2 regions of the Dermacoccus sp. GAS27A genome follow, and region 2 is predicted to be linked to the other one. Evidence: riboswitches for the same ligand, from Rfam matches in the RefSeq annotation. Region 2 holds a riboswitch; the other holds the start of a gene.

Region 1 (3,493 bases), on a different contig from region 2:
GGGTACGGGCGGTTGCCGTCCTCGGAGTTGATCGTCACGCCGAGCTCGGTCAGGCCCTTGCCGGCCGCTTCGAGGCGGCGCGACACCTCGTCGGGCCCGAGCGTCTCGATGCGCTCGATGACGGCCGCGTAGTCGGGGCGCAGCTCCGCATCGTCGGTGACGGATTCGTCGTGCACGCCCGGGGTCTCGGGTTCGTGCTCGCGGTATTCGCTGAACGCCTCGGGGACGATCTCGCCCTCTGCGCCCTCGTCGTTCGTCGCGTTCGTGCCCTGTGCGGTGGTCATGGGCACGACGTTACGGCAGACGGCTCACGTGCGCTCGCGGACGAGGCGGGCGGGTTCTGGTCCGTCGCGCGGAGGTGGGCGGATCTCGGGCGATGGCGGGCGAGGTGAGGGGCCGCATGGGTGAAGCAGGGCTGATCGGTCACGTGCGGTCGTGGACGAAGCGGCCCAGGGTCTGCGCGTTGGCGACGGCGGCGCAGTCGATGTCGTTGTTGAAGTACGCCCAGACGGTGCGTCCCTCGGTGAGCCAGCCGTTGATGCCGGTTGCCCATGCCTTGACGGTCATGCGGAACCCGCCGGGTAGGCGGCGGTGCCAGCCCTCGAGGCTCGTGAGTGCCGGCCAGCGGTAGTAGCTGGCGTTGAGTTCGACGGTGTCGAAGAGGTTCGCCGCGTAGTACTCGAGGCGCACGCGGTCGGCGACGCCTGCGGGGTGGACGGTGCCTTTCCAGGCGGCTTACGTCCCCCCTGACGTGCCGAGGCGCAGTTGCGCTCGGGTGGCCGTGCTCATGTCGTCAGATGCCACCGGAGCGCGGCGTGACGTTCGGCCGGGACGTGAATGTGGACGATGTTCGCCGAGGTGGACGTGAATCGCAAATGTGGACGTGATTCGTCGGTGTGGACGAAATTCGCGACGCTCAGTGATGCGTCGGCCCGAGACACGCGAGGAGGGCCAGGCAGAACCTGACCCTCCAAGCGGACGGCTCCATGCGCGACATGGACGCCCCCGAGTCTGCTGCACCGAGCGTGGGAGCCGAGCCCGCGAGGCTCCCACGCCGGAAAGCGGACGAAGGGGAATTACTTCATGACGACGACGGGCGCCTGGCTCTTGCCCTTCTGGGCTTCCTTGGCTTCTTCTTCGGCGCGCTTGACGAGGGCCTGCGGCGGGTGGCCGGCGGACTTGGTGAAGTAGTCGGCGGCGCGGCGTTCGGCGTACATCTTCGCGGCGGCGAGTGCGCCGGTGGAGATGGCGGCGTAGATCGCGGCTTCGATGATGCTGGCGTTCGGGTCCTTCGCGCTGCGCGGGCTCTTGCCGGTCGTCATCTTCCACGTCTTGGTGGCGGTGGTCGTCGCGATCTTGCTCGCGACGATGCCGGCGCCCATGCTCAGCACCTTCCACACGAGGTTGCCCATGGTGTTTCCCCTTACGTGTCGTCGGCCGTCGTGAGGCGTCGTCGAGCCTCGGGCCGTTGATGTCTTGGGTCCATCCTCGCGCGTGCATGTGTCGCTGCGCCAGTCGGCATGGTCATCGGCCCGGTCTGACGGGGGTGGGCGTCGTGGCGGTCGCCTCTTGCACGGGGGATCGGGCGTCGGCGTGAGGTGCGCACGAGCCGTCAGCGGGGATGCCGGAGTGCGAAGCGGGCCGAAGCGTGTCGTCCGTCGGTGGTCGGTGCTAATCTCGCGCTCGAACGACAGGGGAGCGCAGTGTGCGCTGAGATCGTGCCGCACCCGGCACCAAACCCTCGAACCTGACCCGGTTAGCACCGGCGGAGGAAGTCGAGTTCTCACTCGTCGCGCGTACGTGCGGGCGACGACGTCCCTCACTGGCCGTGAGGAGGAACGTTCACATGATGTCTCGTGGTGGCCGCGCCGTGCTGGCGCTCGCGTGCGTGGGTGCGCTGGCGGCGTGCAGCGTCGACAACAACTCGTCGGGGTCGAAGTCGAGTTCGGCGGGCGGCTCGGGTGCGTCGGGTTCGGGCGCGTCGAAGACGGTCACGTTGGTGACGCACGAGTCGTGGGCGCCCGACAAGAACGTCATGGCCGAGTTCACGAAGCAGACGGGCTACACCGTCAAGGTCGTGAAGTCCGGTGACGCCGGTGAGCTCGCGAACAAGCTCGTGCTGAGCAAGAACAACCCGCTCGGTGACGTCGTGTTCGGCATCGACAACACGTTCGCCTCGCGTGTCGCCACGAACGACGTCCTCGAGCCGTACAGCCCGAAGGGCGCGCCTGCGTCGGCGTCGAAGTACGAGCTGCCGGACGGCCAGGGCAAGGGGCAGCTGGCGCCGATCGACACCGCGTCGGTGTGCGTCAACGTCGACGACGCGTGGTTCACGAAGAACCACAAGACGAAGCCCGCTTCGTTCGACGACCTCGTCAAGCCCGAGTACAAGAACCTCATGGTCGCGCCGGGCGCGTCGTCGAGCTCGCCGGGCATGGCGTTCTTCCTCGCGACCGTCGGCCACTACGGCCAGGACGGCTGGGAGGCGTACTGGAAGAAGCTCATGGCGAACGGGCTCAAGCTGACGTCGGGCTGGAGCGACGCGTACGAGGTCGACTTCAGCGGCAGTGGCAAGGGCAAGCGTCCGATCGTCGTCAGCTACGACAGCTCGCCGGCGTTCACCGTCGACAAGGCGGGCACGTCGACGACGTCGGCGCTGCTCGACACGTGCTTCCGATCGACCGAGTACGCCGGTGTGCTCAAGGGAGCGAAGAACCCCGACGGCGCGAAGGCACTTATCAACTTCATGAACGGTGCGAGCTTCCAGAAATCGCTGCCCGACTCGATGTACGTCTTCCCCGTCGACTCGAACGTCGAACTGCCCAAGGCGTGGGCGGCGAACGCGAAGCAGCCGACGAAGTCGATCGAGGTGTCGCCCGCCGACATCGACAAGAACCGTTCCGAATGGCTGACGAAGTGGAAGGACGTCACGTCCAAGTGACGCCCGAGCGATGAACGGCACCCGTGATGGTCTGCGTCGCGGCGCACGAGACGGGGGCGCTCGCGCGCCTTTCGTCATGGCCGTGCTTGCCGTCGTCCCGCTCGTGTTCCTCGCGATCTTCTTCGCGTGGCCCGTCGCGGCGATGGCGGTGCGTGGGCTCGCGCCTGGTGGGCGCGTCGATCTGGGCGGATTCACGGACGTCCTGACGCGCCCGCGCATCCTGCGCGTGCTGTGGTTCACCGTGTGGATGGCGGCGCTCGCGACGGCGTGCTCGGTGGTGCTAGGTGTGCCCGTCGCGCACGCTCTGTACCGGTTGCGCGTGCCGGGGGCGGGGGTGTGGCGCGCGCTCGTCGTCCTGCCGTTCGTCATGCCGACGGTCGTCGTCGGCGTCGCGTTCCGGTCGCTGTTCGCCGACGGTGGCCCGCTTGCCTGCTTGGGCTGGGACGGCTCGTGGCAGCCGGTGCTGCTCGCGATGGTGTTCTTCAACGTGTCCGTCGTCGTGCGCACCGTCGGGCCGATGTGGGCGTCGCTCGACCCGCGCACGGCGGAGTC
Region 2 (3,493 bases):
TGGTGACGAAGAACATCATCCTGTCGACGTCGACGACGCTCATCACGACGACGGACCCGGTGCGCATCGCCGAGGACTACGCCTACGCGCAGCATCTCGCCGGCGGCCGCGTCGACCTCATGCTGGGGCGCGGCAACACCGGCCCGGTCTACCCGTGGTTCGGCAAGGACATCCGCGACGGCATCCCGCTCGCCATCGAGAACTACGCGCTGCTGCGCCGCCTGTGGAACGAGGAGAACGTGACGTGGGAGGGCAAGTTCCGCACACCGCTGCAGGGTTTCACCTCGACGCCGCGCCCGCTCGACGACATCGCGCCGTTCGTCTGGCATGGCTCGATCCGCAGCCCCGAGATCGCGGAGCAGGCCGCCTACTACGGTGACGGTTTCTTCCACAACCACATCTTCTGGCCGCCGCAGCACGCTGCGCAGATGGTGCAGTTCTACCGGGAGCGCTTCGAGCACTACGGTCACGGCCGGGCGCAGGACGCGATCGTCGGCCTCGGTGGGCAGGTGTTCATGGCCGAGTCGAAGGCGAAGGCGATGGAGACGTTCCGCCCCTACTTCGATCACGCGCCGGTCTACGGTGGGGCAGGTTCGTTGGAGGACTACACGCGTCAGACGCCGCTGACGGTCGGCACGCCGGACGAGGTCGTCGAGGCCACGCTCGGCTTCCGCGACTACGTCGGTGACTACCAGCGTCAGCTGTTCCTCATCGACCACGCCGGGTTGCCGCACGCCGAGGTCATGCACCAGATCGAGCTGCTCGGCACGAAGGTCGTGCCGCAGCTGCGCGCCGAGATGGACGTCCCACGCGCCGCCGGCGTGCCTGATGCCCCGACGCATGCCAGCCTGCTGGCTGCGCGCGCTGCCCAGGCGACCGACACGCCCTCGGCTGACGCCGGTCAGATGGGCCGCGTCGAGGCAGGTGTGCCGCGCGCTCCGCAGACCGACGACGTGACGGGAACGCGCGCCGAAGACCGTTGAGCATCAGCCCGGTTCGCCGACAACTCGGCTGACCGGCCCGGCGGGCGCCGCCGGCGGCGGCGTTCGGCCCAAACTCAGAACAACGAGACGAAGGAGAACACGATGACGAACTGGACGGCACGCCTCGCCGTGATCAGCGGCGGGCTGAGTGAGGAATCGTCGACGCATCGTCTCGCCCAGCTGCTGAGCGACGCGGTTGTCGAGAGTGCGCGGGAGCAGGGCGGCGAGGTCGTCGTCGAGCGGATCGACCTGCGGGCGCTGGCGCACGACATCACGACGGCGTCGTTGACGGGGTTCGCTCCCCCGGCGCTCGCGGACGCCTACGAGGTACTGGGCGCGGCCGACGCCGTGGTCGCGGTGACGCCGACGTACAAGGCGAGCTTCACGGGCTTGTTCAAGTCGTTCTGGGACGCGACTGCAGGCGGCGTGCTGAGCGGCGTGCCCGTCATCGTCGGCGCGACGGGCGGCTCCGCCCGACACTCACTGGTGACGGACACCGCCTTGCGACCGCTGTTCGCGTACATGAAGGCGCTCGTCATGCCGACGGCCGTCTACGCCGCGCCCGACGACTGGGCCGGGCGAAGCCTGGAAGCGCGTGCGAGCGAGGCTGCCGATGAGTTGACGCAGCAGCTAGAGCGCATGCTCGGCGGAGCAGACATGGTGGTGAACGGCGATTCTGACGCGCGCGTGTCCAAGGATGGGGAAGCGCCGAGAACATCGTCGAACTCGGTTCGTACGCTTGCCGAGACGCGAAATCGGGCGCGTGATCCGTTCGTCGCGGTGCCGACGATGGAAGAGATGTTGCGCCGCTGAGCACGAGTCGTGACCGGAGGGGTCCGTCAGGTTCGTCACAAACCTGACGGACCCCTTCGTCACGTTCGTCTGCGGGGATGTGCCATAGTCGGAAGTGTCCTTCGTGGGAGTCCTGAGAACAGGGCTGAGAGGGAGCTGATACTGCTCCGACCGCTACCCGACCTGACCCGGATCATGCCGGCGCAGGCAGCCAAGGAGACCTCATGGTCGCTCATCCTCCGTTCGGTGCCGACGTTCGTCGACGCCTGCTGCGTGGGGTCTTGCCGTGCCTTCGTCCGATCCGAAGGAGGCACCAACATGACGACGCTCGACTCGACCACTCCGTCCGTCACAACGCCCGATACCCGGGCTGACGGCGCCGCCGCGCGCCGCAAGCAGTACCGCGACGCGGACGGCCTGCGCGTGCCCTACACCGAGGTCATCCTCGACAACTCCCCCGGCACCGGCGCGGCCAACGCTCCCGTCGAGCTGTACGACACCTCCGGCCCGGGCAGTGACCCCGAGGTCGGGCTGCCGCCGTTGCGCGCCGAGTGGATCGCCGAGCGCGACGACGTCGAGACGTACGCCGGCCGAGAGCGCACCCTGCTCGACGACGGCCGCTCGGCCGTCCGACGCGGTGAGGCGAGCCACGAGTGGCGCGGCGAACGTCGCGCACCGCTGCGCTCCAAGGACGGTGCCGTCGTCACCCAGATGCACTACGCCCGCAAGGGATTGATCACCCCCGAGATGCGATTCGTCGCGGCGCGCGAGAACTGCGCCGTCGAACTCGTGCGCGACGAGGTCGCCGCCGGACGCGCGATCATCCCCGCCAACGTCAACCACCCGGAGAGCGAGCCGATGATCATCGGGCGTCGCTTCCTCGTCAAGGTCAACGCGAACATCGGAAACTCGGCCGTGACGTCGTCGATCGCCGAGGAGGTCGACAAGCTGACGTGGGCGACGACGTGGGGCGCCGACACCGTCATGGACCTGTCGACCGGTGACGACATCCACACGACGCGCGAGTGGATCATCCGCAACTCCCCCGTCCCGATCGGCACCGTGCCGATCTACCAGGCCCTCGAGAAGGTCAACGGTGAGGCCGACAAGCTGACGTGGGAGATCTTCCGCGACACCGTCATCGAGCAGTGCGAGCAGGGCGTCGACTACATGACGATCCACGCCGGCGTGCTGCTGCGCTACGTGCCGATGACGGCCGAGCGCATCACGGGCATCGTCAGCCGCGGCGGCTCGATCATGGCCGGCTGGTGTCTCGCGCACCACGAGGAGAACTTCCTCTACACCCACTTCGACGAGCTGTGCGAGATCTTCGCCCGCTACGACGTCGCCTTTTCCCTCGGTGACGGCCTGCGCCCCGGCTGCACTGCCGACGCCAACGACGAGGCGCAGCTTTCCGAGCTGCGCACCCTCGCCGAGCTGACGAAGCGGGCATGGCAGTTCGACGTCCAGGTCATGGTCGAGGGCCCCGGGCACGTGCCGCTCGACCTCGTCGAGGAGAACGTGCGCCTGCAGCAGGAGTGGTGTGACGGCGCGCCGTTCTACACGCTCGGCCCGCTCGTCACCGACGTCGCACCCGGCTACGACCACATCACTTCCGCAATCGGCGCGACGACGATCGCGATGGGTGGCACCGCGATGCTGTGCTACGTCACGCCGAAGGAGCACCTCGGGCTGCCGAACCGTGATGACGTCAAGAC

What was found. A riboswitch is a leader RNA that binds a small molecule or an ion and turns the genes downstream of it on or off. The one in region 2 is predicted to bind thiamine pyrophosphate.
Region 1: it holds a riboswitch for thiamine pyrophosphate, as region 2 does, so the genes downstream of both, ABH936_RS10830 (thiamine ABC transporter substrate binding subunit) here and thiC (phosphomethylpyrimidine synthase ThiC) in region 2, are expected to answer to the same signal.

Annotation. Positions count from the first base shown of each region.
Region 1 is NZ_JBIYDW010000009.1:81,815-85,307, forward strand. It holds gene ABH936_RS10815 (circularly permuted type 2 ATP-grasp protein) at 1-284, opposite strand, end outside; partial or broken gene ABH936_RS10820 (DUF72 domain-containing protein) at 424-699, opposite strand; gene ABH936_RS10825 (DUF4235 domain-containing protein) at 1,077-1,412, opposite strand; TPP riboswitch at 1,683-1,791, shown strand; gene ABH936_RS10830 (thiamine ABC transporter substrate binding subunit) at 1,847-2,941, shown strand; gene ABH936_RS10835 (ABC transporter permease) at 3,018-3,493, shown strand, end outside.
Region 2 is NZ_JBIYDW010000004.1:252,703-256,195, reverse strand. It holds gene ABH936_RS06265 (CE1758 family FMN-dependent luciferase-like monooxygenase) at 1-983, shown strand, start outside; gene ABH936_RS06260 (CE1759 family FMN reductase) at 1,086-1,796, shown strand; TPP riboswitch at 1,890-2,004, shown strand; gene thiC (phosphomethylpyrimidine synthase ThiC) at 2,094-3,493, shown strand, end outside.